Regions from separate parts of the Neobacillus solisequens genome, predicted to be linked through region 4. Evidence: riboswitches for the same ligand, from Rfam matches in the RefSeq annotation. Region 4 holds a riboswitch; each other region holds the start of a gene.

Region 1 (7,508 bases), 260 kb from region 4:
ATGGACTATTATCTTGTTATATTTTTTTGTTTTGCTATTACACTTCATAATATCGAAGAAGCAATATGGTTGCCTAAATGGTCACAGCAATCTTCAAGGTTTCAAAAGCCAGTTTCTTCAAGTGAATTCCTTTTTGCTGTTATTTTTATAACTATTTTGGCTTATTTATCTGCATTTAGTTTTTTGTATATGCCAGAATTAGATTTTGCGAAATGGATGTTTATTGGATTTTTAGGTTCAATGATTTTAAATGCTATTTTTCCGCACCTTATTGCGACCATATTGATGAAAAAGTATGCACCAGGACTTCTCACTGGTTTATTACTTAACCTTCCAATAAATTCATTAGTTATCTATCAAATGTTTTCAAAGAATATAATTATATGGAAAGAGTTAATCATATCAACATTTGTAGTAGGAATTATTTTATTGGCACTTATTCCTTTTTTGTTTAAAGTGGGTGGCAAAATAACTCCTTCTTAATAGGTTGATTGAGGATTAAAAACTTTATTGAAATAGGCAAAATATTTATGTTTTTTGAAAATTACTTTGACAGCTCGTGTTTCTAATGCTATTATGACTATTAAATTCAGAACATTATAAACTATTAAAACTCTTATGAAGAGAGGTGGAGGGACTGGCCCTGTGAAGCCCGGCAACCATTCAACAATTTTGTTGAAAAGGTGCTAATTCCTGCAAAGCATTTTGCTTTGACAAATAAGAGAGGATTCCATAAGTGATGAAGACCTCTCTATTTTCAAATAGAGGGGTCTTATGTCTTTTTCTAATTTAAAATTAAATATCAGATGCATAGGTGCTGTGAGTATGATCTACACAGCTTAAAAGGGAAGACCGGTGAAATTCCGGCACGGTCCCGCCACTGTAATGGGGAGCGACTTATCATGAACCACTGTTTCATAGTTTGAAATGGGAAGGGATAAGAAGCGATGAACCAAAGTCAGGAGACCTGCCTGTTGTATGCTCTTGTACTCTACGGATGTATAGGGAGGAGTGATGAATACGTGTTGAGAAAACCAGATGGTCTCAACTCTAGTTAGCTATGCGTATAAATCTCTCTTTTCTAATTGAAAAGAGAGATTTTTTAGTTGAAGACGAAAATACAAACATAGAAGGAGATAAAAATGCGATGAATAAAGTGAAAAGCTCGAATTTGGGTTATCCGAGAATTGGTGAAAATCGTGAATGGAAAAAGGCTCTCGAACAGTTTTGGGGTGGTAAACTAGAAAAAGAGGCGTTCTTAAAACAGGTCGAGGAGATTCGTTTGCAGCATCTTCAAAAACAAAAGGATAAAGGAATTGACCTGATCCCAGTCGGAGACTTTAGCTTGTATGACCATATTCTTGATACTGCTGTTATGTTCGGTCTAGTACCGAAGCGCTTTAAATACGATGGAGGTAAAGTATCACTTGAAACGTATTTTGATATAGCACGAGGCACTAACGGTTCGGTTGCATCTGAAATGACAAAATGGTTTAACACAAACTATCATTATATTGTTCCAGAACTGGACAGAGCAATACCTTCCCTTGTCGAAAATCGCCCACTTCAATTTTATAAAGAGGCAAAGCAAAAACTTGGTATTGACGGAAAGCCTGTTATCTTAGGACCTGTAACATTCGTAAAGTTGTCAAAAGGGTATAAAGAAAGTGAGTTCCATGCAGTTGTAGATCAATTTGTACCGCTTTATGCTGAGATTTTACGTGAATTGCAAAAAGAAGGTGTAGAGTGGGTACAAATCGATGAACCAATTCTCTCTACAACAATCTCAAAAGAAGAGGTAGCATTATGTAAAGGCGTTTATAGAACGTTGCATGAGGCGGCACCAAACGTAAAGGTGATTTTACAAACATATTTTGATAGTATTGAACATTTCGAAGATGTCATTTCACTTCCTGTTCAAGGGATTGGTCTTGATTTTGTACATGATCATGGTGAGAATCTTATTGCTTTGAAAAAACATGGTTTCCCAAAAGATAAGGTGCTTGCTGCTGGAATAATTGACGGACGTAATATATGGCGTGCGAATCTAGATGATAAATTATCCACCCTAGCAGAGATTACAAAAGTCGTTTCAAAAGATCACCTTATTGTACAACCTTCATCAAGTTTATTGCATATACCTGTGACCGTTAAAAGTGAAGAATCACTCGATGAGGTATTAAAGGAAGCATTATCATTTGCTGATGAAAAATTATATGAAGTCGCTGTCCTTACAAAAGGTATACAAATTGGAAGAGATGCGATACAAGAAGAAATGGCGGCAAGTACAAAAGTGATTCAAACTTTAAATGAATCATCTTTTCGATATAACAAACAAGTTCGTGAAGCCATTCAAAAATTGCCTAACTATAAAGTAGAACGTGAAGTACCATTTCATGTTCGTCAAAAGATTCAAGAAGAGGCTTTTCAATTGCCACTTCTACCAACCACAACAATTGGAAGCTTCCCACAAACCCAAGAGGTAAGAAAACAGCGTTTAAATTGGCGTAAAGGCGAGTTAACGGATGCGGAATATGAAGAATATATTAATGCAGAAATAAGAAAATGGATTGATATTCAAGAAGAGCTTGGCTTAGATGTGTTTGTACATGGAGAATTTGAACGTACAGATATGGTTGAATATTTTGGAGAAAAATTAGCCGGTTTTCAATTCACAAAATTTGGCTGGGTTCAGTCATATGGTTCCCGTTGTGTAAAGCCACCTCTTATTTATGGGGACGTGTCTTATCAAGCACCAATGACAGTTAAAGAAACTGTATATGCACAATCGTTAACAACCAAGCCGGTAAAAGGGATGTTAACAGGTCCAATAACAATATTAAATTGGTCGTTTGTACGGGATGATATTTCACGCTATGATGTTGCCAATCAAATTGCGCTTGCGCTTCGAAAAGAAGTGGAAACACTTGAGGCTCATGGAATCCATATGATTCAAGTCGATGAGCCGGCAATTCGCGAAGGACTACCATTAAAACGTGAAAACTGGGAAAGCTATCTGAACGCTGCCGTTTATGCATTTAAACTTGCTACCACCTCAGTGCGAAATGATACACAAATTCATACTCATATGTGCTATTCAGACTTCGAAGAGATTATCGATGCCATTAAAGCACTCGATGCTGATGTTATTTCAATTGAAACCTCAAGAAGTCATGGTGAATTAATTCATGCCTTTGAAGAAAATACGTATGACAAAGGTATCGGTCTTGGTGTATATGACATTCATAGCCCACGTGTACCAAAGCTTGAAGAGCTGGTAAGAAACGTTGATCGTGCTCTTCAAGTACTTGATCCGAAGCTGTTCTGGATTAATCCTGATTGCGGTTTAAAGACACGCGGTATTAATGAAACGGTGGATGCACTTAAGGTGATGGTTGAAGCAGCAAAACAAACAAGGGAAAAGCTTAGAACAAAGCACACTATTAATTTATAAGAGATTTAAAGCATTAACGAGATCTTTATTAGGTCTCGTTTTACTTTGAGTTAAATTATAATCCCAACAATAATTTATGTGGCGGAACTGTTTTAGGAATATTTAAATGACCTATTCAATAACAATAGAATAATTGCAGTATTTAAGGGGGCCTTAGCATGAACGGACAAGAACGCGAATTACATGCTGATACAGGGGTTACATCTGGGCTATTCGTTGAGCGTTCATTAAATGAAATTCGTTTTTGGGCTAGGATCATGAAAGAGCATTCTTTATTTCTTCGATTAGGTTTTAGAGCAGAGGATACACAACTCATTCAAGAGGCTAATCAATTTTATCGTTTATTTGAACAAATCGAACAAACTGCCTATTCCTTCAATAACCAAACAGACCCCGAACAAATAAGAAGGTTTAATTCCGAGGTACAACAAGCTGCAACGAATATTTTCGTATTTAAAAGAAAAGTATTAGGATTAATTCTCACATGCAAATTACCTGGGCAAAATAATTTCCCACTATTAGTTGACCATACAAGTAGGGAAGCCAATTATTTTAGAAAAAGATTAATGGAATTAAATGAAGGAAAATTACAACCGCTTCCAGATGCCATTATTAAAGAAAATGTCTTCTTTTTAAGGATTATGGCAGATCACGCCAAATTTATTGGCCATCTCCTTGATCCATCAGAAAGGAAACTAGTTGATTTAGCACGCAATTTCAGCAATGATTTTGATCAATTGCTGTATCAAGCAAGAGATTTAGATTCTATGAAGCCACAATCTCAAACAGTTCCTCTTTTAGATCAATTCCTTGATCAAAATCGGGTGTCGGTCGCTTCTCTAAGGGACTTTAAGAGAACAGCTCGTGATTTAATTGAGCAATGTAGAATAAAGAGCATTATTCATCCTTTATTAGCAGACCATGTTTTCCGGGAAGCTGATAGGTTTCTTGAAATCATTGATATGTTTGACGCGCATCTTACAGGCAGTACACAATAAACTAGAAAACAGCTAATGTTAGAGAATGTGTAAAGCATTTGGTCTTGAAAGTAATAATCGAGTTGCTGCAGCAGCTCTTATTTTTTTTGAAAGGTTTTGGGTCAACGGTTCAATAAGTTCATTTTTCCGTTTTTTCTAAAATTATAACACATACATAATAGACAAGATTCCATTCAAAAACGACTTGCATATTATACAACGAGGTGATTTCACCATGAAAGTTAAGTATGCAGAAAGAGGTACTTTTGATCCGGATAAAGCGGCTAGGGGACTAATTGAATTGTTTAATAAAACCTACAAGCAAAATAGTCAAGAAAATAAACCACCTGATAGAGCGGAGATTAAAGCAAAGTAAACTTGTGTACCAATATGGTATGCGGTTTTTTTTATTGTTTTATATTATGGATGGAAAAACCTTAAACCAAAAGTTTAAAGGATCCAGTAAATTTAGAAATGTAACAGATGTAAAATGGCTGGATGGTTCGTATGTATATGAAGTAAATAAAAGCCATGGCTTATTTGTTGAATCTGCTTTAAAGCCGTTGTCAGATTACGATGGCAAGGTGTTGGAACAGGAGCATATTGATATTGAATATAAGTTTTTCATTGGGGATGTTGTTCAAGTAAAGGGATATGAGGCAGACCTTTTCAAAGTAGTTGGTTTCCGGACAGAAATTTGGCGTTCTAAAGATGATGCGTGGGAAGATGTTATTTATGAGCTCTCCAGGGTTCATGATGGGGAGTGGCTTGAAGTCGGGGAGGACGAACTTACTTTAATCGCCGATGCGGAAAGTGCGGACACCTTTATTCAAAAACTAGGTCTCTTATACTTAGTGAATAAGCAGGAAAAAAACAATTCTAAGTCGCAAATAAAGAATCAAGTTCGCCAATCAGAGCTTGAAGAAATCACCCGAAAAAAAGAAAAGAAGAGATTGATAGATGATCTATTAGATCTCTATAATGATTATCGAATTTTATATAATTTATTTCATGACCAGGAATATTATCAGGTCATGCGGGTTATCTTGAAAAAATTGAAAGCCATCTCAAAGGAAGACGGAAAAAGCCATGTATAGCTACCATCTGATGATTTCAACTAATAGGTAGATGACGAATGGAATTCCCGCCCATTTAATCATAGAAAACATGGTATCTGTTATTCTTTCAAACCATTTAATGATATGACTTTCTTCTTGATTCAGATCATTTCTTAAAGCTTCTAACTTCCATTTTAATTCTGACATATTCTCACACCTCTAATGGTTGTTTTTACTTATCTTATGCTTGTCCATTCTTAAAAAGACTTCCTTTTTAACGTTGTACACAAAAGCACGAAATTATATCAGAAGCTTTTTTAAGTAACTAGCATGAAAAAGCTTTATGGTTCATACATTCTGTAAAAAGGGGGCGATAGCTTGAAAGAAATTGAGGTTTTTATTGATACAGAAGAGATTGCAGAATTTTTCTTTCATGAGCTGGTAAAAAGGGGATACGTTCCCAGTGAAGAGGAGTTGGAGGAAATCGCAGATATTACCTTCGAATATTTAATTGAAAAAAGTATTATTGATGAGGAAGTAGAGGACGAGTAGGTAATATCTATTTTAAAATTAGGGGATTTAGTTATTCCTTTATGATAAATCAACCGAAAGGCGTGCATCTTATTGCCCGCTTTTTGTTTGTGTTCCTCAAAGATAAAAGGGAAAAATTATGAAATCACGAAACCTTTTATTAGTGGCTTCGTATAAATGATTACGAAGACGGAGGAGGGAATAGGATGTTCAAAAAGATCATTAAATCGATTATCCAAAGTAAGTTGGGTTCTCATCATAAACACCATCATTACGGTTCGTCCAGTGATGCTTGGAAAAAACAAAAATATTATAAGCACAATCATATGGGGCATCATCATTATAAAAAGAAGCATAAAAGCGGCAGTTTCTTGTCTAGTTTTTTTAGCAGTTAAACGATGATCAAAAAAGTGATGTTATTGCTTTCCCATATTTTAGAGAGACCTTTTCATTCAGCTGATGTAATTGCTGGACGATACGAAGTGATTAAGCATTTAGGGGCTGGCGGTTATGGGCACAGTTATCTAGTGTTTGATGAAAAGACTGGTACAAAAAAGGTATTAAAAGCACTTCGCCTTCATAAAAGGCTTACTAAAGAGGGAAGAAATGGATTTGAGGTTGAGAAGAAACTATTAGGCTCACTTGAACATCCTGGATTTCCAAAATATTATGAGGATGGAATGCATAATACCATCCCATTTTTTACGATGGAATATATTAATGGAAAGAATTTTGAGCAGCTCATTTTTTATGAGGGCTGGAAAATAACTGAATTAGAATCTTTTACAATTGCCTCCAAATTACTGGAGCAAATTGACTATTTGCACCGAATGGGAGTCATTCATCGAGATATTCGAATTCCTAATGTCCTATTAGACGGGACTTCGATTCGACTAATCGATTTAGGATTGGCTAGACCGTTAGATGGTTCAAAAAAGAAGAAGGGTCCCAGCCAAGATCTAAGAAAGGAGCTAAACTTTCAGGCAGATTTTTACGGGCTCGGTCATTTTCTACTGTTTTTGCTCTATTCGAATTTTTCCTTTGAAAAGAATCAGCAAGAAAAATCGTGGGAAGAGGAGTTAAATATATCGCCACAAGGCCAGCAAATTATAAAACGGCTACTCCAAATAAATCCTGTATACGAGAATTGTGATCAAGTAAGAGCGGATATACATCTATTAACGAAACAATTAGGAGGTATGAAACATGTCATTCTTTAACAAAGTTTTTGCAAGTGTGGGGATTGGATCAGCAACTGTGGATACAAAGCTTGAAAAGGAAACGTATATGCCTGGAGAGACGATTAATGGGGTAGTGGAGATAAAAGGTGGAAAGATTGATCAACAAGTAGATGATATCTATCTTTCTGTGAACACCACTTATTTACGGGAATCAGATGATCGTAAATATTCTGTGACCGCAACGATTGACCGTTTTCGTGTGACAGCCCCTTTCACCATTAGAGTGAATGAAAGAAAAGAAGTTCCA
Region 2 (7,508 bases), on a different contig from region 4:
CAGGGTCTCACTGATTCCGGTGGCCTGTTGAAGAAGGAGTCTTCCGATGATATTCGAGTATCTATTCGTAATCGTTTCCCGTTTAGCAATATAAATAATGTTAGAAGTTTAGAATCCATCATTGACCATATTTTGATCGGGAACACAGTGCTGTTGGTTGATCAAATCGATCAAGCCTTTTTGTTTTCTACCGTTAAAGAAGCAGGAAGGTCGGTGCAAGAGCCACCCTCGGAATCATTAGTAAGAGGGCCTAGAGAAGGATTTGTGGAAAATATCGGAACAAATTTGATGCTAATTCGCAGGAAGTTGCGAAATCCTTCACTTAAGGTGAGACATTTACGAGTAGGAAGGCAGACCAATACCGAGATAAAAGTGGTTTATATAAAGGGGATAGCTGATGATAAGGTGGTAGACGAAGTAAGCAAGCGGCTTTCTCTTATTGATATTGATGGCATCTTAGAAAGCCATTATTTAGAATCGATAATGGCAGATTCAAGATGGTCCCCTTTTCCAACTGTATATAGCACGGAACGTCCGGATCGGGTATGTGCAAACTTGCTGGATGGTAAGGTTGCAATTTTGACGGATGGAACCCCATTTGTATTAACCGCACCAGCTGTCTTTGTAGAATTTCTTCACTCGAATGAGGATTATTATAATGGCTCTTTAATCGCCACCTTTACCCGATGGATTCGGCTTTTGGGGCTTTTGGTTACACTCATTCTTCCAAGTTTTATTTTGGCCATGAACACGTTTCACCAGGATTTACTTCAAACGCCACTATTGCTTAAAATCGCGGCAAGTCGGGAAGGGTTGCCATATCCGGTTTTGGTAGAAGCCATTTTCATGTTTATAACGTTTGAATTGGTCCGAGAGGCCGGACTTCGGATGCCAAAAGTGTTTGGTGGTGCAGTTATTATTATATTAGGGCTTGTATTGGTCAGCCAAATTGCAGTTCAAGCAGGAATTATCGGGCCAGTAATGGCTATTTCTGTCTCAGTGGCAGCCATGGTTTCGTTTATTTTACCTAACTATGCATTTCATCAAGTGGTTCGGTTATTAGGATTACCCATGCTATTATTAGCAGGATTTTTTGGATTTATGGGGATACTGGTTGGACTAATGTTTGCACTTGCACATTTAGTCAGTTTACGTTCTTTCGGTGTACCTTATTTTTCACCTATCTCCCCTGGTAGAAAAGAAGGATGGAAAGATGTGTTTATAAGGGCTCCATGGTGGGCAATCAAAACACGCCAGCCTGGGTTGGACATAGATAACATACTTCGTACAGGTCCTAATGAAGACAATCCTTAAAGGAAGCTTAAAGAGGGTGATGCCAATGATAAAACATGATCTTGGGAAAACGCGAAACTTTTTGTTATCTTTTATCCTATGCATAAGTTCCTTTACCTTAACAGGTTGTTGGAGCAGCCGGGAAGCAAATGATCTTGCTATTTTAAATGTGGTAGGGATCGACAAAAATGAGGTTGGTCAATTTGAATTAACGGCATTAATCCCGAAACTGGAAGACAGAACTCACCAATCATCTTCCGGCAGCGCAAAAGATAAGGAGTTAATCTTCACAAGCAAAGGCAGGAGTTTGTTGGAATCAATGAGCCAGCTTGCTACCTCCCTTTCAAAGGAAGTCTATTTGGGACATGTCCAGGTCGTAATTTTTGGGGAAAAGGCCGCAAGCGAAAGCATGAAAGAATCATTGGATTTTTTAAGAAGGGAAAATGGCTTTCGGCCAAACATAAAATTGTTGATTACGAAAGGGAAGGCTAGCGATATTATCAACAAACCCACACAGTTAAAAAACCCGTTAGGTTCTGAAATTTCAGCCTTCACCAAAACAAAACGGATCACTATGTCAAGTATGGTTCAAAATCTCAGTCAATTTACTGAAGCTCTCTCAATGAAAATGAAAGACCCATTTACCGGTGAGATTAGCGCAGCTGGCGACGAGGGAATAGAGTTGGAGCAAGTTGTGTCCGGCAAAAGTTTTCTAAAAGATGCAAGCAGCCAGGATTCGCAGAAAAAAGACTCAACCATGAAACAAAATACTGATACATTCAGTATTCAAGGTACAGCCGTCTTCAAAAGAGATCACCTTATTGGCTGGCTAGACAAAGACGAAACACGCGGTGTTCTTTGGGTCAATGGGAAATTAAAAAATGATGTTGTGATTTTGAGTTGTCCGAAGGATGAGAGTGGAACCATTAGTTTAAAAATTAACCAAACTAGCTCTGTAAGTACTCCTCAAATCGTAAACGGTAAACCAAAAATGGAGGTTACGATCAAGGTAGATGGGGATATCGGACAAATTACTTGTCAAAATGTAAATTTGAGTTCAGATGAAATGGAAAAGTTAAACATACAGCTAAAAGATAAAATAAAGCAAGAGGTAAATCATACATTTGCCAAAGTAAAACAAGAATGGCAAGCCGATATTTTTTACTTTGGAGAGTCCATCTATCGCAAATACCCCAAAGAATGGAAAGATATTTCTTCGGGGTGGAGAAGCGGCGGATTAAAAGAGATGCCAGTTCAGATAAAAGTCATTACCAATATATCACGTTATGGACTTCGGGAAAGGTGAAGATATGAATATTTTAATATGTCTTTTATTTATTATTCTGGTTCTTGGAACTGCTGGTCTCCACGTGTACTATATATGGAAACAGAAAGAGTATAAAATTTTAGCGGTTCAGCTTGGTATTATCGGTTTGACCATTGTTGCCGGGGTACTGGCGATTTATAAAGTTCAGAATGTGTTATCCATTGCAAAATTATTAAATCTATTATCCCCCCTATAAGAATGGAAAGAAGGAGACCGTTATGGGCGAAAAAGGACAAATCAGCAACGTTCAGGCAGCTATGCTTGCAATCACCTCTTTAACTATAATTGGACACTTGATTTTGCTCACCTTGGTTCTTGATCAAAGCAAGCAAGACGGTTGGCTTGCCGGAATCGTTGGTTCTATTTTGAGCTTAATTGGAATTCTAGCCCTGTCGAAATTGGTTCAACGTTTTCCCGGGCTCTCCTTGATAGAAATTCTCTTTCAACATTTTTCATGGATTGGGAAAATATTGGGGATTATCTATTTGCTCTATTTTTATATAATGGCCGTTTTAGGGGTACGATTATTTGGTGAAGCCTATAAAATTATTATGGAAGAGACTCCATTATGGGCCTTCATCTCTGTCATTCTTTTATTAACTGCCTTTATAGTTTATTTAGGATTAGAAACATTGGCACGAATTAACCAAATTATGCTGCCAGTTCTAGTATTGGCGGCTGTATCTGTTGTATTTATGACATTTGTGAATGACAAGGACTATGGCAACCTTCTTCCCATCATGGGCAATGGTGTTATCCCGGTTGCAAAAGGAGCCGTATCCATAATGGGATGGTTTGGAGAATTTGTTATTTTAGGCATGGTTCTGCCATATGTAAAGCGTCCGGAAAAACTAATCAAGACGGGTTTATATGCAGTGGGGTTCACTTTGCTTTTCTTTTTGGGACCAATCACTGGGCCAGTTGCCTTATTTGGCCCTGAAGAAGCGGCAAATATGTCATTTCCGACATTTACAGAGGTTCGTTATATTGAGGCGGGGGAAGTTGTAAATCGATTTGATGCTATTGCGATTTTATTTTGGACTGTTGGTTTAATGGTTAGGATTTCATTATTCTTTTATGGCCTTAGCCTTGGTACCGCACAAGTACTCAGGATATCGACCTACCAGCCACTGATTGTTCCAATAGGATGGTTAATAGGTGTTGGGGCTATTTTTTTCTCTAAAAATTTCATTGAGTTAACAGAATTCCTATTTAAGACCTATGTACCCCTAAATATTTTAATGGGGACGGTTCTGCCACTTCTTTTTATCTTTTGGGCTGTGGTGAGGCGTAAGAGAAAGGTACTGGCTAATGTGTAGGTTTGAAACTGATTTTAAAAAAGTATAGTGAATGGAAAAAGGATATCGAGGGATGTCCTTTTCTTATTTGCTGAAGCTCTACATTAAAGACAAATAATAGAAAACCCTGTCATTCAACTGGCTCCATTTTTAAAGCAGCTAGTAATAAAATCAGTACTGTTAAAATATGTTTGTTTCGATAGTTAGTTTATAATTTGTAATTTTTTAATAACCTTCCCATAACTAAGTGCGGTGAACCGTACCATAAGTAGATGAGGGTGGTTAAAATGATAAATCGAAAATACTAATGAATATAAAGCTCTTTTAGATTTTTTCTGGAACCGTTTCATAATTGATGGGATCAGTTCAAAAATAAGAGGACAATCCGAATTCCATTAATCACACAAATATTAGTTGCAGATGGTGAAGTTTTGTACTCAAACTAACTGGGCTTTAGTTGGAAGGTAATAAATTGTGTGTCCTTTTAATATCAACTATTTCACATATCCAACTTAAATAAAAGTTATGTAAGGGTTTTTTCATAGTTTTTATGGAAGTTATTGAAATTGTGTCTATAATTAGGTTACTATAATAGAAAAATATGAAAATAGGTAAGATGCCAAGAAGGCTTAATAGGGAATCTGGTGAAAGTCCGGAACTATCCCCGTAACTGTAAGTGTGGACGAAATAGACAAACCACTGTATCGGAGTAGAATTGTCCGTGCGGGAAGGGTCGATAGTAGGAAGAAACACAAGTCAGGAGACCTGTCTTAACTATGAAAAGTTTTGATTTCTTCGGGGGTTGAGAAGGTGAGACGTTAGCGTTTGAAGGTACGCCTTTCTAACCTTTTTCTGCTTGCGTTTAATCCGTTCAGCTTTTTGTTGAACGGATTTTTTACATTCAGTTTTCTAACATAGTAGGAGGAGAATAGGAATGGCAAATCGAAGAATTGTAATTGCCGGTACAGGCAGCGGTGTTGGTAAAACGACACTTACCATTGGACTTATGTCTGCGCTAATGAAAAAGGGGTATACGGTACAAGGGTTTAAATGTGGACCAGATTATATAGATCCAAGTTACCATACAGCGGTTACTGGCAGAATTTCCAGAAATCTTGACAGCTGGATGTTAACTGAAGAAATGGTAAAAGAAATTGTAAGTAAGGCTGGCGAAAGTACGGATATATCTATTATTGAAGGAGTAATGGGATTCTTTGACGGAAAAGATCCCTTAAGAAATCAAGGCTCAACTGCAGAAATAAGTATGATCACCGAAAGTCCAGTTGTATTGGTAGTCAATTGTGCTAGTATGGCCCGAAGTGCTGCTGCTGTGGTAAAAGGATTTCAGGAGTTTCATAGCGGGACAAATATTGTTGCAGTAATTGCCAATCAGGTGGGGAGTGAAGGACATTATCATATTGTCAAATCAGCTATTGAACAGGGGTGTGGCATCCCAGTCCTTGGTTATTTGAAACAAACTCAAGAGCTTTCCATTCCGGAGAGGCATTTAGGATTGATTCCATCGATAGAACGAGGTGAATTGAAGCCCTTTTTTGAAAAGCTAGCCAGCTTGGTTATAAAAACGATAAATGTTGATGAATTATATAAACTAGCACAAGCCCCTCCTTTAGTGGTAAAAAAACCCCATTTTAATAAAATAGAGCATCGTTCCGTTCGTCTAGCTATTGCCAGAGATGCAGCTTTTAATTTTTATTATCAGGAAAACCTAGAGCTGTTAGAAGCCTTTGGTGCCGAGCTCATTGAATTTTCTCCGCTAAAAGGCGAAATTCTGCCCGAGAGGATTGATGGCTTATATATAGGAGGAGGATTTCCTGAAGAATTTGCCCAAGAATTGGCAAATTATACTGATACAAAAAATTCCATCCATTCTGCGATTAAAAATGGTTTGCCTACTTTAGCTGAGTGCGGGGGTTTTATGTATTTAACGGAATCTATTGAAACAACAGATGGGAATAAGTACGAAATGGCAGGAGTTATACCCGGGAAGGTAAAAATGCAAAAACAACTTGCTGCCTTGGGATATCGCGAAATTAAAGGAGCGGACGAAAACTTTCTGCTAAAAGGTAAGCTGATTGCCAAAGGCCATGAATTTCACTATTCAACCTTTCATCCGAAAGAGGAATGGAAACATGCCTACCTAACTTCTGGGATCCGCAGCGAACAACAAGAAGGATATATGAAAGGGAACCTAATTGCTGGATATACCCACCTCCACTTTGGCTCATGCCCTGAGTTGGTTGAGAATTGGATCAATAAATGTAAGGAGTATCAAGCAAATGACTAAGGCGATTCCTCTTATGTTTCAAGGAACTAATTCAGATGTAGGCAAAAGTGTGATAGTCACTGCATTTTGCCGCATTTTTGCACAGGATGGACATAAAACGGCTCCGTTTAAGTCACAAAATATGTCTTTAAATTCTTACATAACGATTGACGGAAAAGAAATTGGCAGAGCCCAGGGAGTCCAGGCGGAAGCAGCTGGCATTCAGGCAACAACGGATATGAATCCTATTTTGTTAAAGCCTAACCGTGAGTATCAATCACAGGTGGTGGTCCATGGGAAACCCTATCTGAACATGGAAGCCGGCGCCTATCGAAGTGATTTTTTTCAAATGGGATTAAAGCTGATAAAAGGTTCGCTTTCCGTTCTGTCCGAAAAATTTGAAAGGATTGTGATTGAAGGAGCCGGCAGTCCTGCAGAGATAAATTTAAATGATCGGGAATTAGTGAATATGCGGGTTGCCAGAATGGCTAACGCACCGGTGATTTTAATTGGAGATATTGACAAAGGCGGTGTATTTGCCAGTTTAGTAGGAACGCTTCAGCTAATGGAGCCTGAGGATCGTGATCGGGTTATCGGGGTAATCATCAATAAATTCCGGGGAGACATCAGGCTTCTCGAATCTGGGTTAACATGGTTTGAGGAGTATACCGGTAAACCTGTTCTTGGGGTTATCCCCTACTTAGATCATTTAAATATTGATGCGGAGGATTCATTAATATTAAACCAATATTCTTCAAACCCAAATAGAGAAAAGGATCTAGATATTGCTGTAATCCAATATCCAAAAATTTCCAACTTCACCGATGTGGATCCATTTTTTGCTGAGCCGGATTGCCATGTCCGCTTTGTTACAAGAGCCGACCAATTACATAACCCTGATCTGATGATACTACCAGGTAGTAAGAATACCATCGAGGATTTATTGTTTTTAAGAAAAAGCGGGCTTGCCCAAAAAATAACCGAGTTACAGACCAAGGCAGTCATTTTTGGTATCTGTGGCGGCTACCAAATGCTCGGTGAAAAAATTGCAGACCCGTTTGCCATCGAGTCTATGAATCCCGAATTAGAGGGCCTTCAATTGCTGCCAATTCGGACAACTATCACAAAAGACAAAAGGACCGAACTATCAAATGGGACTCTAACTCTTTTTGACAAGAGGTTCGATGTTACAGGATATGAGATTCATATGGGCGAAACAGAGTCGATAGGAGAAAACTTGGGCCTTATCGATTTATACGGCCAATGGGATGGGTGTAAAACGACAGAAGAAAAAGTGATAGGTACC
Region 3 (7,508 bases), 160 kb from region 4:
CCATGGTAATTGGATAAAAATTGTAAACTAGAATTCTATTTGTGTCAATACATGCAATTTTCAGTTTTTTGGGATAAACACAAATTATTAGAATTTTATCGACAAATATTTACAATCATAGGTCATACTTAATATAATATACAAGTAGATTGTCGAAACGCAGACGGCAGATTCAAGATTGTGCAGCTCCACGAACCTCACTACATTCCCCCACGAACAAGTTTGCATTCCTACCATTCCCAATACACCAAACAGATTGTACCATTTTAGGAATATGGATAACGGACAATCATGTGATATCACTCACAATAAAGAGGAGGTGTTACATGTAGTTTAACAAATAGAAGCCCCCGGGTACATGTCTTGACCGACCAGCCCGGGGGAAACGGAAGTTGGGTATGCCAACTCTTATGGTTAGTATACCCCTTATTTATAAGAATTGATAGAGAAAACTTTTTTGGGGGATCGGTATATGAAAAATGAAAGTAATAGATATTTCTTTAATGAAAAAACTATTCTAATAACAGGAGAATATGACAAAACGGGTAAGCTTGTTACGAGAATTATTGAGGGAGAAGATACCTTTCTTGTCGACCAGCCACCGTTAAAAATTATTGAAAAAAATCTGTTGTTGGTTGGATCAAATCTAAAAGGTGCACGTAAAAGTTCCATGGAAATCCTCGGACCTCATTTACGATTTTATCCACTAGCGATTAATTCACATTTGGATATCTTTTTATTGCCAACAAGGTCGGGCAGGAAAAGTAACTGTGTTTGGTTTTCACTGGCTCACATAAAGAAGCAAACACCGATTGGCACGAAAAAAACGGAAGTGGTGACTAGCTACGGTCATGTCGTTGAAATTGAACTTCGGACCATGTCATTTAACAACCGAATAAAAAACGCCAAATACTTACGGGACAGTATTATTAACAACACTTTGAATCCCTTGAACTTATATTTGGAACCGAAAATGGGCTTTTTCGTTTGTGAAGATGCCGGTGAAAATAAGTATACCATTCGGTTTATCGATCCTGAGGAAGATGACGAGGACGATGAAGATTTGGAAAAATAATATTATTACAGTTTGTATGGTATAATTAGGAAAAGAAGTAAAGGATGACTAAAATGGTATGGAAAAGGTCCCTTAACCGTCATTTGCTATTGCTTCTACTCATGTCTGTGATTGTAGCAAATTATTCCTTATACCGCACAGCTTTCGGTCGAGAAATTTTACCTGAAAATCCTAATAAACTGGTTGTAGCATCCATGATTGATTTGGCACTAGTAGCACCTCTGTTATTTTTGACATGGAAAAAACAAAAATGGAATTGGAAAAACATTCTAATCGGAATCTCTGGTGGTCTCGTGGTTGCCCGGTTTATGATTCCAATGGAATACTTGGCACCTATGGAACGGGTCACTTGGCTGGGATTTGCAGTGGAAAGCGGGCTATTGCTTATAGAAATGGTAGTATTGGTGACGTTCTTTCTTTATTTGCCAAGGATTGTTTGTTATGTCAAAGAAAGCCCATTATCAGTTATTTATGCATTTTCAAAGGCAGTTAATGAAAAGGTAAAGCCATATCCTATTGTTCGTGTGATTTGCTCAGAGATGCTCGTGATCTATTATTCTTTTGCTTCTTGGAAAAAGAAGCCAGTAACAGGCGAGGGATACTTTACTTTGCACAAAAAATCAAGCTATATTGCCTTAATGGTTATGCTGATTCATGCAACGGTTCTGGAATCCGTTGGCATCCACTGGCTGATTCACGAAAAATCTTTGGTCCTATCGATTATTATGCTGGTTTTAAATATGTACACGGTCCTATTTTTTCTTGCGGACATTCAGGCCGTCCGGCATAACCCGCTGCAGGTAACGGAGCACTCGCTTTATATCTCAATGGGGTTAATGAAACGGATGGAGGTAAAGTGGTCTGAGATCGAAGAAGTTAGGGATACACCGGAACAATGTCAACAAAAGCTTTCGAAAAACACCATTGAATTTATCGCGCGTGACTTTATGGAAGTTCATCCTGATGTGATCTTGAAACTGAAGCGACGTGTTCCGGCCACCCTAGCCATGGGGTTGGTTAAGCATTATGACCAGGTGGCAATCCGGGTGGATGATCCAGAGAGATTTAAGGCGGTTTTAAAGGGAAAATTTAATAGAGAAATGGAGAAAGCCTAGGACCGGTGGTTGTGCCGGTCCTTTTAGTGTAATAAAATAATATCTCATGGACATCTTCTACAAAATTAGGTTAGGGATGTCAGATAGAACGATTCTCAAAGACTTCTCACGGGAGTACACCCCAAAGAAATCCCATGATTGTAATTCTAAAGATATCATTTTAGTAAACTGCCTCAAGTTGTCTAAAGAAAATAGATTACAATTTTTGTCTTGTAAAAAAAACATGAATAAGATATGATATAAACTAAACTAATACACTGTATCTAGTATTTAGAAAATAGCAAAACAACTACATATAGTAATAGCCTTGCGATAAGATGCGATGATTCGCTTAATAGGGAATTCGGTGAAAGGCCGAAACTGCCCCCGCAACTGTAAATGCTGACGAACTAAATGGACCACTGTATAAGAGAGCTCACTATTTGGGTGCTTATACGGGAAGGATTTAGTAGAGGATGATGCATGAGTCAGGAGACCTGTCTTATTTTAGTTAGTTTCACTTCTTCGGGGATGGGGAAGATGAGATGGTGGCGTCAAAACGAATCATGCAGGTTTTTCTTTTGGCTGTTGTCATTTCTTCCGCTCTGATCCCCGAGCGGATTTTTTTATTTACAAAAAAGGAGAAATCGACAATGACCGAAACGATGGTAACAACGGCAGAAAAACTTGGTTTAGACCTAACAGAACTCAAACAATACAATCAAAATGAAAAAGTCCTTCAATACGCCCTACATAAAATCTCCATGGACCAGCCGAATTGGACCTACATTGCGGCTCGAGCCTATTTAAACGAACTCTATGAGCAAGTTGCCCGTAACAGGGGATACGATCCCAAACAAAGTTACGGAGATTATTACTCATTACTCACAATTCTAACTGAAAAAGGAATTTATTCTCCTGAACTAGTAACCTCCTATTCTAAAGAAGAAATCGATGAGCTTGGGCAAACCATTGACCCGGACCGCGATTTGCTTTTTCAATATATGGGCCTATTCTTGCTGGCTGATCGTTATTTAGCAAGAGATCATGACCGGAATCTTTACGAGCTTCCTCAAGAGCGGTTTATGACGATTGCCATGCACTTGATGAAGGATGAACCAAACTCGAAACGAATTTATTTCGTAAAAGAAGCCTACTGGGCTCTAAGTAATTTGTATATGACAGTGGCGACTCCTACTTTAGCTAATGCCGGAAAAAGCTTCGGTCAGCTATCATCCTGTTTTATCGATACAGTGGAAGATTCACTAGATGGAATCTACCTTAATAACTGGGATATTGCCCGCCTTAGCAAGGATGGCGGCGGAATTGGTGTATATTATGGAAAAGTGCGCGCACTGGGATCCGATATTAAGAAATTTAAGGGAAATTCTTCAGGGGTGGTCCCATGGATCCGTTTACTAAACGATACTGCTGTCAGCGTGGATCAGCTAGGACAGCGTCAAGGGGCGATCGCCGTCTATCTCGATATTTTTCACAAAGATATTATGAATGGATTTCTTGATTTAAAAACCAATAATGGCGATGAACGGCGCAAAGCACACGATCTTTTCACAGGAGTTTCAATCCCGGACCTTTTTATGGAAAAATTGCAGGAAACCGATGAGAATGGGAAAAGCATCGGCCAGTGGCATACGTTTTGTCCTCATGAAGTGAAGCAAATAATGGGCTGGAAAGATGAGAATGGAAATACGTTAGGACTTGAAGATTTTTACGATGAAGAGGATCACAAATATTTTACAGAAAAGTATTATGAGGCAGTCCAACATCCATTTCTGCCGAGGAAGACCTATCGGGCCATGGATCTCATGGCCAGGATCATGATTTCGCAATTGGAAACCGGGACACCATATATGTTTTATCGTGATGAAGTTAACCGGCAGAATCCCAATAAGCATCTAGTTAGCGAAGGGCGTACCTCCATTTATTGCAGCAATTTATGTACAGAAATCGCTCAGAACATGTCTGCTACCACTATTTCAAGTGAATATGAGGACCAAGATGGCAACTTGATTATCGTTCGTAAGCCGGGAGATTTTGTCGTCTGCAATCTTTCTTCAATAAATCTGGCAAAATCGGTACCGGACCAAGTGTTAGAACGTTTGATCCGAATTCAAGTGAGAATGCTGGATAATGTGATCGATTTAAATACCATTCATGTTGGACAAGCTCAAAAGACTAATAAAAAATACCGTGCCGTTGGTTTGGGTACCTTTGGTTGGCATCATTTGTTAGCGCTAAAAGGCATTCATTGGGAAACGGAAGAAGCGGTACGATTGGCAGATGAACTATACGAAGAAATTGCCTATTTTACGATTCGAACCTCGATGGAATTGGCACAAGAAAAAGGGGCATACAGCCAATTTGAAGGTTCCGAGTGGCATACAGGCCGTTATTTTGACCGAAAAGGCTATACATCAGACCGCTGGAAAAAGGTTAAACAGGATGTTACCCAAAATGGGATGCGAAATGGCTGGCTGATGGCAGTTGCCCCCAATTCTTCAACAGCCAAAATCGGCGGCTCTACGGATGGGATTGATCCGATTTACTCAGTCGAATATGCCGAAGAAAAGAAGAACTTTAAATTCAAAGTAACCGCTCCGGATTTGAATCATCATACGTACGATTATTATCGCCGAGTCAGACATCAATTGGACCAGCATTGGAGCATAAAACAAAATGCTGCGAGACAAAAGCATATTGATCAAGGAATAAGCTTTAATTTGTACGTGAAGCACGATATTAAAGCAAAGGATCTATTGCAGCTCCATCTAGAGGCTTGGAGACACGGGTTAAAATCGACCTACTATGTTCGAAGTACATCACAGGCCGAAATTCAAGAATGTGAAGCTTGCCATAGTTAATGGAAGGGGAAATGAAAGCATGCAACTACGAAAAATAAAACTATTAAATCCTGAGCATCCCAATAAATCAACCGGTATTATTAATGGTCAAACATCGGGTATCCTTAATTGGAATGATATTGCATACCCACACATGTATGATCTCTACCAAACCTTGTTATCAAACTTTTGGAAGGCCCAAGAGATCAATATGCAAGATGATATTAAACAATGGGATTCTTTAACTGAGTCTGAACAGGATGTCTTTTTAAGAATTAATACACAATTAGCGTCCTTGGATAGTTTACAAACACCCACGATGAGTCAGGTTATGGATTATGTAACTGACTCCAGTTTCAAAGCGATCTTTGCCGTTATATCACAGCAGGAAGCGGTGCATAACGAATCTTATTCTTATATTTTAAGTTCATTGGTTCCATTACAAGAACAAAACAGCCGATTTAATCAGGCGAAAGAAGACCCGATTGTTCAAAAAAGAAATGCACTTATTCTCGAGGCCTACGAAGGTTTTCGCCAGTGTCCGACACCTAGTAGTTTATTTAAATTGGCTGTGAATTCAATTAATCTGGAAGGAATCTATTTTTATTCAGGATTTGCCTTCTTTTACCATTTAGCCCGCCAACAAAAGATGTTAAAGACGAGCACGATGATCAGCTATATCCAGAGGGACGAAATGCAGCATGCCTACTTTATTTCACAGTTTATCCGGATATTATTAACGGAAAATCCTGCAATGAATACGCCTGAAAATATCGATTATATCTATAAAACCATTGATAGTGCAGTAGAATTAGAAAAAGAATGGTCCCGGTTTATTTTAAACAATATTGAGGGAATTGATTTACAAGAATTTGAACATTATGTTGAGTACTTAGCCAATAAACGATTCCGCCAGCTTGGTCTGAACAATCTGTACCCAGAACGCGAAAACCCGATGCCATGGATCCATGTATTCAGTGATGAAATGATCAATGAAACCAAATCAGATTTTTTCGAACAAAAATCTCGCACGTATACGAAGATTACCCAATCGAATGGATTCGATGAATTGTAATGAGCATCGCCATCATCTATTCCTCACGGACAGGAAATACCCAAGAGCTCGCAACGGTGATGAAACAGCTTTTTCAATTACAGGGTGTAATGGCGGATTGTCTTCCAGTTAATGGATTGCCCTTGTCTACGATTAAAGCCTATACTGGAATTATTGTTGGGACTTATACATGGGGAGACGGAGAGATTCCTCCTGAAATGGTTCCTTTGTATCATGCATTTGAAAATCAGGAAGTGGCACATCTGACCACCGGAGTGATCGGAACAGGAGACAGCTTCTATCCCCATTTTTGCGGAGCCGTGGATGCATTTAGGGACATGTTATATGTCCATACCAGTTTAGCGGTTACACTGAAGGTGGAGTTATCACCACAATTAAGCGATATGGAAAAATGCCGTCGCTTTGTTGGATTATTTTTAGAAAAATATGAAAAAGTAAAAAAACAATCAGAATGGGTCGTGAACGAAACATGTTGAAGCTAATGGAAGAATTGAAGGAAATCGTGAACAGCAGCAACCAAGACCTGGTTCAAGAAAATGCCAATGTGGATGGACAATCACCTATGGGCATGATGAGCTTATTTGCCTCTGCAACGGCAAAGTCATTCACCGTCGACAACCTCTTGTCCGAAGATGTGAAGAGAGCCTATTTGGGTGGATATATCCATATTCATGATTTGGACTTCTATGCCAGCGGCAGCACCACCTGCTGTCAAATCCCTTTGGAAAAATTGTTGAAGAACGGTTTTGACACCGGGCACGGAAAAATGCGCGAACCGAAATCTATTGGCAGTGCCATGGCATTAACAAGCATTATTCTGCAGGCTAATCAAAACATGCAGCACGGCGGGCAGTCCATTCCTTGTTTTGATTATGATCTAGCACCATATGTACGGGCGACGTTTGGTAAGAAACGTGAACTTGTCCGGGAAATTGCTGTTGACCCTAGCGAGGAATTTTTGGATCAAAAAGCTTGGGAATGGACAGAAAAGGCAGTATTTCAGGCATGTGAAGCCTTTATACATAATTGTAACTCCATGCATTCGCGCGGGGGAGGCCAGACTCCCTTTGTGTCTATCAATATTGGAACTGACACATCACGGGAAGGCCGGATGGTAACAAGAAATATCCTGCTTGCGGCGCAAAATGGATTGGGCGGCGGGGAAACCCCGATTTTCCCGATCATTGTTTTTAAAATCAAAGATGGAATTAACTTTAACGAAGGCGATCCGAACTATGATCTATACCGTTTGTCTCTAGAGACTACATCAAAGCGGTTATTTCCAAACTATGTATTTATCGATGCCCCTTTTAATCTGCAATACTATGACGGTACCAAGGAAAGTGAAATCAGTACGATGGGGTGCAGAACAAGGGTGATTGGAAACGTAAATGGCCAAGAAA
Region 4 (7,508 bases):
TAATTGAAGAAATTGGCATTGTTTCAAACGTTCAAAGGACAGGGGAGGCGATTGTCCTGACTATTGAAGCCCAAAAGATTCTTGAGGATGTTCATTTGGGTGACAGTATTGCTGTGAATGGAGTTTGTTTGACTGTTACATCGTTTACAGGAAAACAGTTCACTGTCGATGTCATGCCTGAATCAGTTCGTGCGACAAGTTTGAATGTGATTAGGCGGGGTTCCAAAGTGAATTTAGAGCGGGCCATGGCAGCAGGCGGCCGGTTCGGAGGGCATTTTGTTTCCGGGCATATTGATGGGACAGGGAGAATCAAAAGTAAAAAGTCCTATGAAAATGCAGTTTATTATGAGATCGAGACTGAACCCAATATTTTAAGGTATGTAATTTTAAAAGGGTCTATTGCCGTAGACGGAACGAGTCTGACCGTTTTTGAAGTTACAGAAACTGGTTTCACACTTTCATTAATTCCCCATACGCTCTCTGAAACCGTTCTTGGTTTTAAACAAACGGGTGATATTGTTAATTTGGAGTGCGATATGATTAGTAAATATGTGGAACACTATATTCAACATTTTTCGAAAAGAACATCTGCAACCAAAAACGGCGGGATTACAGCACAATTTTTAGAGGATCATGGGTTTTAATAGTCAGGGCTTCATAGAAGGAGTGAAGGAAAATGTTTGATTCAATTGAAGAGGCGATAGCTGACTTAAAACAAGGCAAAGTTATTATAGTCTGTGATGATGAGGACCGAGAAAACGAGGGTGACTTTATTGCCTTAGCTGAAAAAGCAACCCCAGAAATCATTAATTTCATGGTGACCTATGGAAGAGGGTTAGTTTGTGTTCCCATCGAAAAGGAGTTGGCCCATAAGCTAGATCTAAAGCCTATGGTAGAAAAAAATACTGACTCACATGGCACTGCCTTCACCGTTAGTATTGATCACAAATTTACATCAACAGGTATTTCTGCTTTTGAACGCTCAACCACCATCATGAATTTGCTTAAACAAAATGCGAAGGGTGAAGATTTCAAGAGGCCAGGGCATGTTTTTCCCCTAATAGCTAAAAACGGTGGGGTTCTTGTGAGAAATGGACATACTGAGGCTGCTGTAGACTTGGCGAAATTATCGGGAGCTAAACCAGCAGGAGTGATTTGTGAAATTATGAATGAGGATGGTACGATGGCACGGGTTCCGGAACTTCGTAAAATCGCAGACCGTCTGGATTTAAAGATGATTACCATCAAGGAATTGATTGAATACAGAAAGACAATGGAAACGTCAATGAATCTCAACTTGACAACCCAGGTCTAAATCATGATTGGAGGAAAGTAAATGGGACATTTATATGAAGGAAATTTAGTAGGTTCAGGCCTGAAAATTGGTATTATTGCCGGACGATTTAATGAATTTATTACTGGAAAATTGGTCAGTGGTGCTCAAGATGCTCTGAAAAGACACGGCGTTGGTGAAGAGGATGTAGATATTGCTTGGGTCCCAGGTGCATTTGAAATTCCATTAATAGCTCAAAAAATGGCACACAGTAAAAAATATGACGCTGTTATTACATTAGGAGCTGTCATTCGAGGGTCCACTCCGCATTTTGATTATGTGTGTAACGAAGCAGCTAAAGGTGTAGCTGCTGCCTCTATTAGCAGTGGGGTTCCTGTCATTTTCGGTGTATTAACGACAGATTCCATTGAACAAGCCATTGAACGTGCCGGTACCAAAGCTGGAAATAAAGGCTGGGAAGCAGCGGCATCCGCTATTGAAATGGCGAATCTTTGCCGAACCTTAGAGTTGTAAAAGGCAATATTTTAAAATAAGGCTGTGTTAAAGAACAGAGTTGATTTTTAACACTCTGTTGATTGTAGCGGAAGGTGCGAAGACTCCTCGAAAATGCTAACGCATTTCCTTCGTGCGTGGGTGAATTCTAAGAAGAAAATCAATGTCCTGTGGGAGTACGGTTCTGGAGAGACCCCGCAGGCGCAAGCGCCGAGGAGGCTCGCCGAAACGCCCACGGAAAGCGAAGCACCTGGAGCGGAAATCAACTGACAAGTTTAAAAGTGCCTAAAATAAATGTATACAAATCCTATTCCGTTTTTTATAATGGGAGTAACAAAAAATAATGAAAATAGGTGCTAAAATCCTCGAAAAGGGATTTTTGCTTAAAAGGGAAGTTTGGTAAAAAGCCAACGCGGTCCCGCCACTGTAAATGGGAGCAACCCACAAATTGTCACTATCGAATCGATGGGAAGACGTGGGGAGTGATGACCATAAGCCAGGAGACCTGCCTATTTGAATGCGCCAAATAACCTACGAGGATAGGGAGGTGTGGACGACTAGACTACTATTACATATGTGTTAGTAATTGAATCTAATCAGACCAACATCTCCATTTTGTGTGGAGATGTTTTTTATTTGGTGGCGTAAGGAAGACCTATTATTTTTTGTATAGTAAACATGCAGGGGAGAGTATGAAATGAAGAAATTGTATTCACTATTATTTGTAGTACTATTAACATTAGGGGCTTTGGCCGGTTGTACAGGGGCAAAAGATCAAGTTAAAGAAGAGAAAAAATCCAGCGTGGAAAAGAAATCAGAAAAGGTTTCCTTCCCAGTAACCATTAAAGATGCAGTGGATCAAAAGGTAGTTATTGATAAAAAACCTAAGAAAATTGTTTCACTAATTCCTAGTAACACGGAAATTACTTATGCATTAGGGCTTGGAAAAGAAGTTGTCGGCGTTTCAGATTTTGATAATTATCCAGAAGATACGGCTAAAAAAGAGAAAGTCGGCGGACAAGAAATTAATATTGAAAAAATTATTTCGTTAAAGCCTGACGTTGTTTTAGCACATGCATCTGGTGTACATAATTCAAAAGAAGGCCTTCAACAGCTGCGCGATGCGGGCATCAAGGTACTAGTTGTCAATGATGCGGAAAATTTTGAACAAGTGTATGATTCCATTAATATGATTGGTACTGCCACCGGAGAGAAAAAGAAAGCCGAAGAAATCGTTCAACATATGAAAGATAAGTTGGCGGAAATTAAAACAAAAGCAAAAGATATTAAAGAGAAGAAAAAAGTGTTAGTGGAAGTATCACCATCACCTGAAATTTATGCTCCTGGTAAAAATACGTTTATGAATGAAATGCTGAATTTGATTAATGCTGAAAATATTGCGGGCGACCAAGAGGGCTGGATTAAGATTGAAGAGGAAGCCATGATTAAACGCAATCCTGATGTGATTGTGACTACATATGGCTATTATGTTAAAAATCCAACAGAGCAAGTGTTAACACAAAAAGGTTGGGAAAATGTTAATGCTGTGAAAAACAAGCAAGTTGTGGATGTCAATTCTGACAAAGTTACTCGTACGGGTCCAAGACTTGTTGAAGGAGTAGAGGATCTTGCCAAGGCTGTTTACCCGGAAGTATTTAAATAAACATTATATAGCCTTCTTAGTGGCAGGGATCTTTTTGATTCTTTCTATTTTATTTGGTATTTCGATTGGAACTGTTTCAGTTCCAATCTTTACTATTATTAAGATAATAGGTGCAAAGCTGTTTGGTGGAATCTCGACAAGTGGCATTGACCCCATGTATTCTAGTATTGTCCTCAACATTCGCTTACCTAGAGTGATTTTAGCTGGTCTTGTTGGTGCGTCACTTGCCATTGCCGGTGCTGCCTTTCAGGGCTTATTAAGAAACCCGTTAGCAGATCCATATACATTAGGTGTCTCATCAGGGGCTTCACTAGGTGCAGTCCTAACCCTATTCCTCCAGATTTCACTTCCGCTAGTGGGGATGTTTACATTACCCATTTTAAGTATTGTTTTTTCGTTAATGACGATTTTTTTAGTCTTGTCATTTGCTAAAAAGATAGAGCATTCCATGAGAGTGGAAACCATCATCCTAACTGGAATTATCTTTAGCTCTTTTTTAGGAGCACTGATCTCTCTAATGATTGCCTTAACGGGAGAGGAGCTAAGACAAATCATCGGTTGGCTTTTGGGAAGCGTTTCGATGCGGGGCTGGGACTACATATATATCATATTACCGTTTTTTATCATAGGCTCTGCCATTCTTTTATACAATGCAAAAGAATTAAATGCCATGTCCTTTGGAGAAGAACGGGCTCATCACTTAGGTGTCAATGTCCAAAAAAGAAAGATGATTGTATTAATTTCAGGGTCTATCCTAACGGGGGCAGCAGTAGCGGTGTCAGGCACCATCGGGTTTGTCGGATTGGTGATTCCCCATTTATCAAGATTGTTGTGGGGACCAGATCATAAGTATCTTTTACCGCTTTGCATTTTGACTGGGAGCGGCTTTTTGATTATCGCGGACCTTATTTCAAGAACAATTATATCTCCAAGCGAGCTTCCGATTGGTGTTATTACCTCTTTAATTGGGGCTCCCATTTTTGCCCTTATCTTATTACAGAGGAAACGGAAGGAAAGAGGTGATGAATAGATGTTATCGGTTCAACATGTTTCCGGAGGATATGGGAATGAACTTGTCGTAAAAGATATTTCATTTGAAGTAAAAACAGGTGAATTATTTGGGATTTTGGGTCCTAACGGAAGCGGAAAAACTACTCTCCTTAAACTTCTTAGCGGCATACTGCCCGTCCGATCAGGCGATCTATTCATAAACGGGAAAAAACTGAAGGAATACACACAAAAACAGTTTGCAAAAAAAATTGCTGTATTATCACAACACTCTTCACATTCCTTTTCCTATTCTGTAAAAGAAACGGTTGCACTAGGGCGATACGCTCATCAAAAGGGTTTTTTTCAAAATTGGAGCAATCAAGATGAAGAAGTAGTACAATTAGTCATGAAGCAAGTGGGTATTTCAAATTTTCAGCATAAAGATATTAATGCTTTATCTGGGGGTGAAAAGCAAAGAGTATTTCTGGCACAGGCACTTGCTCAAGAGCCTGAGGTTCTTTTGCTTGATGAACCGACGAATCATTTGGATTTATCTTATCAGAAAGAATTACTGGATTTATTAAAACAGTGGACTTTGGATCATAAATTAACGGTTATTTCGATTTTTCATGATTTAAATCTTGCGGGTTTATATTGTGATCGCTTATTACTGCTGGAAAAGGGAAGGATCAATAGTCTTCATATTCCGAATGAGGTTTTAAAAGAAGAACGAATTAAGGACGTTTATCGGACGCGTATCCAAAAGCAACCTCATCCAAAAGTAGCAGCGCCGCAAATGGTATTGTTGCCAAATGTGTATAATAATGGCCCCACTTATCATGTTACTGAGGATATGCTTCATGTATCCGATGACATTATTTCTTTAAAGTCACCAATCCCTTTGAAGACACTTTCATCTGGTGTAATCGGGTCAGGCGTGGGCTGGCATGATACGTTCGTGAACCGACATGTACATAAGGATTATAATTGCAGTAATCACATTCAAGAAATGACTGATTTTTTACTAGCGAGAGGATTTGAACCTTCGGATACAGTCGGAATGATGACAGCTGTAATCTTGGAAGATGTCGTTTATAAAAAACTAGATGGAGAAGGGTTTTCGATATTTCTCGTCGTCACTGCCGGAGTTGGAAATGCTGTTGATGCCGCACGGAGTCATCTTCATGAAGTTGAAAAGGTACCAGGCACTATTAATACTTGGATCTTTATCAATGGAGAACTGACGGATGAATCTTTTATTCAAAGTATTATGACGGCAACCGAAGCAAAGGTTAAGGCATTGCATGATTTAAAGATTGAAGATAATCGAACAGGAACTATTGCCACTGGTACTTCAACTGACAGTATTTTAGTCGCTGCTACACAAACGGGAAAAATGTTGGACTTTGCGGGGACGATCACTTCATTAGGGAAACTGATTAGTAAAGCTGTTTACGAATGTACTACAGAAGCTATACAAAAATCTCAAAAAAGGAAACAAAAATGTTAGTTTATCATTTAGTTTCAATTAGCATTGCCTACATAGTCGATTTAGTTATTGGTGATCCACCAAAGTGGCCTCATCCAGTAAAATGGATGGGTTCACTGATCGCCTATTTGGAAAAACGTTGGAACAACGGATACGATAAGAAAACGAAAGGGGTTTTGATGCTCCTTTTTGTTTTGTTGACAGTCTTTTTTGTAGTCATCTTAGTAACCTGGATGGCCTATGAAATTCATCCCGTTTTCGGAATTGCAGTGGAAAGTATCATCATATCGACCACCATTGCCCAAAAAAGTTTGCGGAATGCCTCTCTTGAGGTTTATCAACCGCTTATAAATGGAGATTTGGGTGAAGCTAGAACAAAACTATCCTATATTGTTGGCCGTGACACTGATGAGCTTGATGAAGGTGAAATTGCCAGAGGGGCGATTGAAACGGTTGCGGAAAATACGAGTGATGGTGTTACGGCACCGCTATTTTGGGCATTGATTGGCGGTGCCCCGTTAGCTATGGTCTATCGTGCCACGAATACTTGTGATTCAATGGTTGGCTATCAGAATGAGAAATTCCAAGAATTTGGCTGGGCCTCTGCCAAATGGGATGATGTGATGAATTGGATTCCTAGCCGTCTAACTGGATTGGTCATGTTATTGGGAAATCGGCCGAAGATCCTCCATTATCGAAAAGCATGGTCGATTTTGTTTAGAGATGCCAAAAAACACCCTAGCCCTAACAGCGGTTGGGGGGAAGCAGCTGTTGCTGTCATTTTGGGAATACAACTGGGTGGGATTAATTACTATAAAGGTATTGTTTCCAATCGTGCAAAAATGGGGGAGCCCCTTCGACCAATCGTGGCAGAGGATATCAAAAAAGCAAACATGATTTTACATAAAACAGTGTTTCTATTTTTACTTTTTCTTTGGATGGGAGGGATGATGATTGAACTGGCCAGTACATGGATCAAATCCACAATATCTTTATAAAGCAATGGGGCTTCCATTACCTCAAGAGTATGTTGATTTTAGTGCAAACATTAATCCATTGGGACCACCTAGTGTTTTAAAAGAAAATTGGCCTCATTTTTACGATAAATTGATGGTATATCCTGACCCTAATTCATTAAAACTCAAAACCTTCATTTCAGAAAAGGAGAAACTGCCAGCTGAATCACTCCTGATTGGCAATGGCGGATCAGAGCTTATTCATCTTGTTTCTCGGTGGCTGACTGGAAAAACCGTTTTAATCGTGCAACCGACTTTTTCAGAATATGAAAGTGCCTGTCGCGCGAATCAATGCGAGATTCGCTACTTTTCATTAACGGGTCCGGAATTTAAATGGGAAATGAATAAGTTTCGTGAGAGTCTGGCGGGAGTTGACGCCCTGTTTTTTTGCAATCCTAATAATCCTACCGGTATCCACTATTCACAGGAACTCGTCTTAGAGATCATTAAGGTCTGTAATGAGGAACAATGTGTGGTGATCCTGGATGAAGCCTTTTACGATTTTGTTGTGGAATACGAGTCGATGCTTCCTTACATCCATCATTACCCGAATTTAATGATCCT

What was found. Region 4 has a riboswitch for cobalamin ahead of ACI3K6_RS02355 (ABC transporter substrate-binding protein). Riboswitches for the same ligand answer to the same signal wherever they lie in the genome.
Region 1: linked by a shared signal. The riboswitch ahead of metE (5-methyltetrahydropteroyltriglutamate--homocysteine S-methyltransferase) and the one ahead of ACI3K6_RS02355 (ABC transporter substrate-binding protein) in region 4 are both predicted to bind cobalamin.
Region 2: linked by a shared signal. The riboswitch ahead of ACI3K6_RS19805 (cobyrinate a,c-diamide synthase) and the one ahead of ACI3K6_RS02355 (ABC transporter substrate-binding protein) in region 4 are both predicted to bind cobalamin.
Region 3: linked by a shared signal. The riboswitch ahead of ACI3K6_RS03155 (ribonucleoside-diphosphate reductase subunit alpha) and the one ahead of ACI3K6_RS02355 (ABC transporter substrate-binding protein) in region 4 are both predicted to bind cobalamin.

What each region holds. Positions count from the first base shown of each region.
Region 1 is NZ_JBKFGJ010000002.1:127,475-134,982, forward strand. Features, by position in the region: gene ACI3K6_RS01100 (HXXEE domain-containing protein) at 1-483, shown strand; SAM riboswitch class I at 614-724, shown strand; cobalamin riboswitch at 796-988, shown strand; gene metE (5-methyltetrahydropteroyltriglutamate--homocysteine S-methyltransferase) at 1,148-3,454, shown strand; gene ACI3K6_RS01110 (DUF2935 domain-containing protein) at 3,613-4,452, shown strand; gene ACI3K6_RS01115 (hypothetical protein) at 4,667-4,807, shown strand; gene ACI3K6_RS01120 (hypothetical protein) at 4,854-5,528, shown strand; gene ACI3K6_RS01125 (hypothetical protein) at 5,529-5,696, opposite strand; gene ACI3K6_RS01130 (YozD family protein) at 5,868-6,041, shown strand; gene ACI3K6_RS01135 (hypothetical protein) at 6,227-6,415, shown strand; gene ACI3K6_RS01140 (serine/threonine-protein kinase) at 6,419-7,240, shown strand; gene ACI3K6_RS01145 (sporulation protein) at 7,227-7,508, shown strand, end outside.
Region 2 is NZ_JBKFGJ010000021.1:79,513-87,020, reverse strand. Features, by position in the region: gene ACI3K6_RS19825 (spore germination protein) at 1-1,314, shown strand, start outside; gene ACI3K6_RS19820 (Ger(x)C family spore germination protein) at 1,340-2,599, shown strand; gene ACI3K6_RS19815 (hypothetical protein) at 2,604-2,816, shown strand; gene ACI3K6_RS19810 (GerAB/ArcD/ProY family transporter) at 2,839-3,939, shown strand; cobalamin riboswitch at 4,516-4,705, shown strand; gene ACI3K6_RS19805 (cobyrinate a,c-diamide synthase) at 4,853-6,223, shown strand; gene ACI3K6_RS19800 (cobyric acid synthase) at 6,216-7,508, shown strand, end outside.
Region 3 is NZ_JBKFGJ010000002.1:542,074-549,581, forward strand. Features, by position in the region: gene ACI3K6_RS03145 (competence protein ComK) at 473-1,075, shown strand; gene ACI3K6_RS03150 (beta-carotene 15,15'-monooxygenase) at 1,129-2,190, shown strand; cobalamin riboswitch at 2,489-2,688, shown strand; gene ACI3K6_RS03155 (ribonucleoside-diphosphate reductase subunit alpha) at 2,823-5,051, shown strand; gene ACI3K6_RS03160 (ribonucleotide-diphosphate reductase subunit beta) at 5,071-6,105, shown strand; gene ACI3K6_RS03165 (flavodoxin domain-containing protein) at 6,105-6,581, shown strand; gene ACI3K6_RS03170 (anaerobic ribonucleoside triphosphate reductase) at 6,575-7,508, shown strand, end outside.
Region 4 is NZ_JBKFGJ010000002.1:382,743-390,250, forward strand. Features, by position in the region: gene ribE (riboflavin synthase) at 1-644, shown strand, start outside; partial or broken gene ribB (3,4-dihydroxy-2-butanone-4-phosphate synthase) at 677-1,279, shown strand; gene ribH (6,7-dimethyl-8-ribityllumazine synthase) at 1,337-1,807, shown strand; cobalamin riboswitch at 2,121-2,313, shown strand; gene ACI3K6_RS02355 (ABC transporter substrate-binding protein) at 2,484-3,449, shown strand; gene ACI3K6_RS02360 (FecCD family ABC transporter permease) at 3,415-4,479, shown strand; gene ACI3K6_RS02365 (adenosylcobinamide amidohydrolase) at 4,480-5,949, shown strand; gene cbiB (adenosylcobinamide-phosphate synthase CbiB) at 5,943-6,926, shown strand; gene cobD (threonine-phosphate decarboxylase CobD) at 6,883-7,508, shown strand, end outside.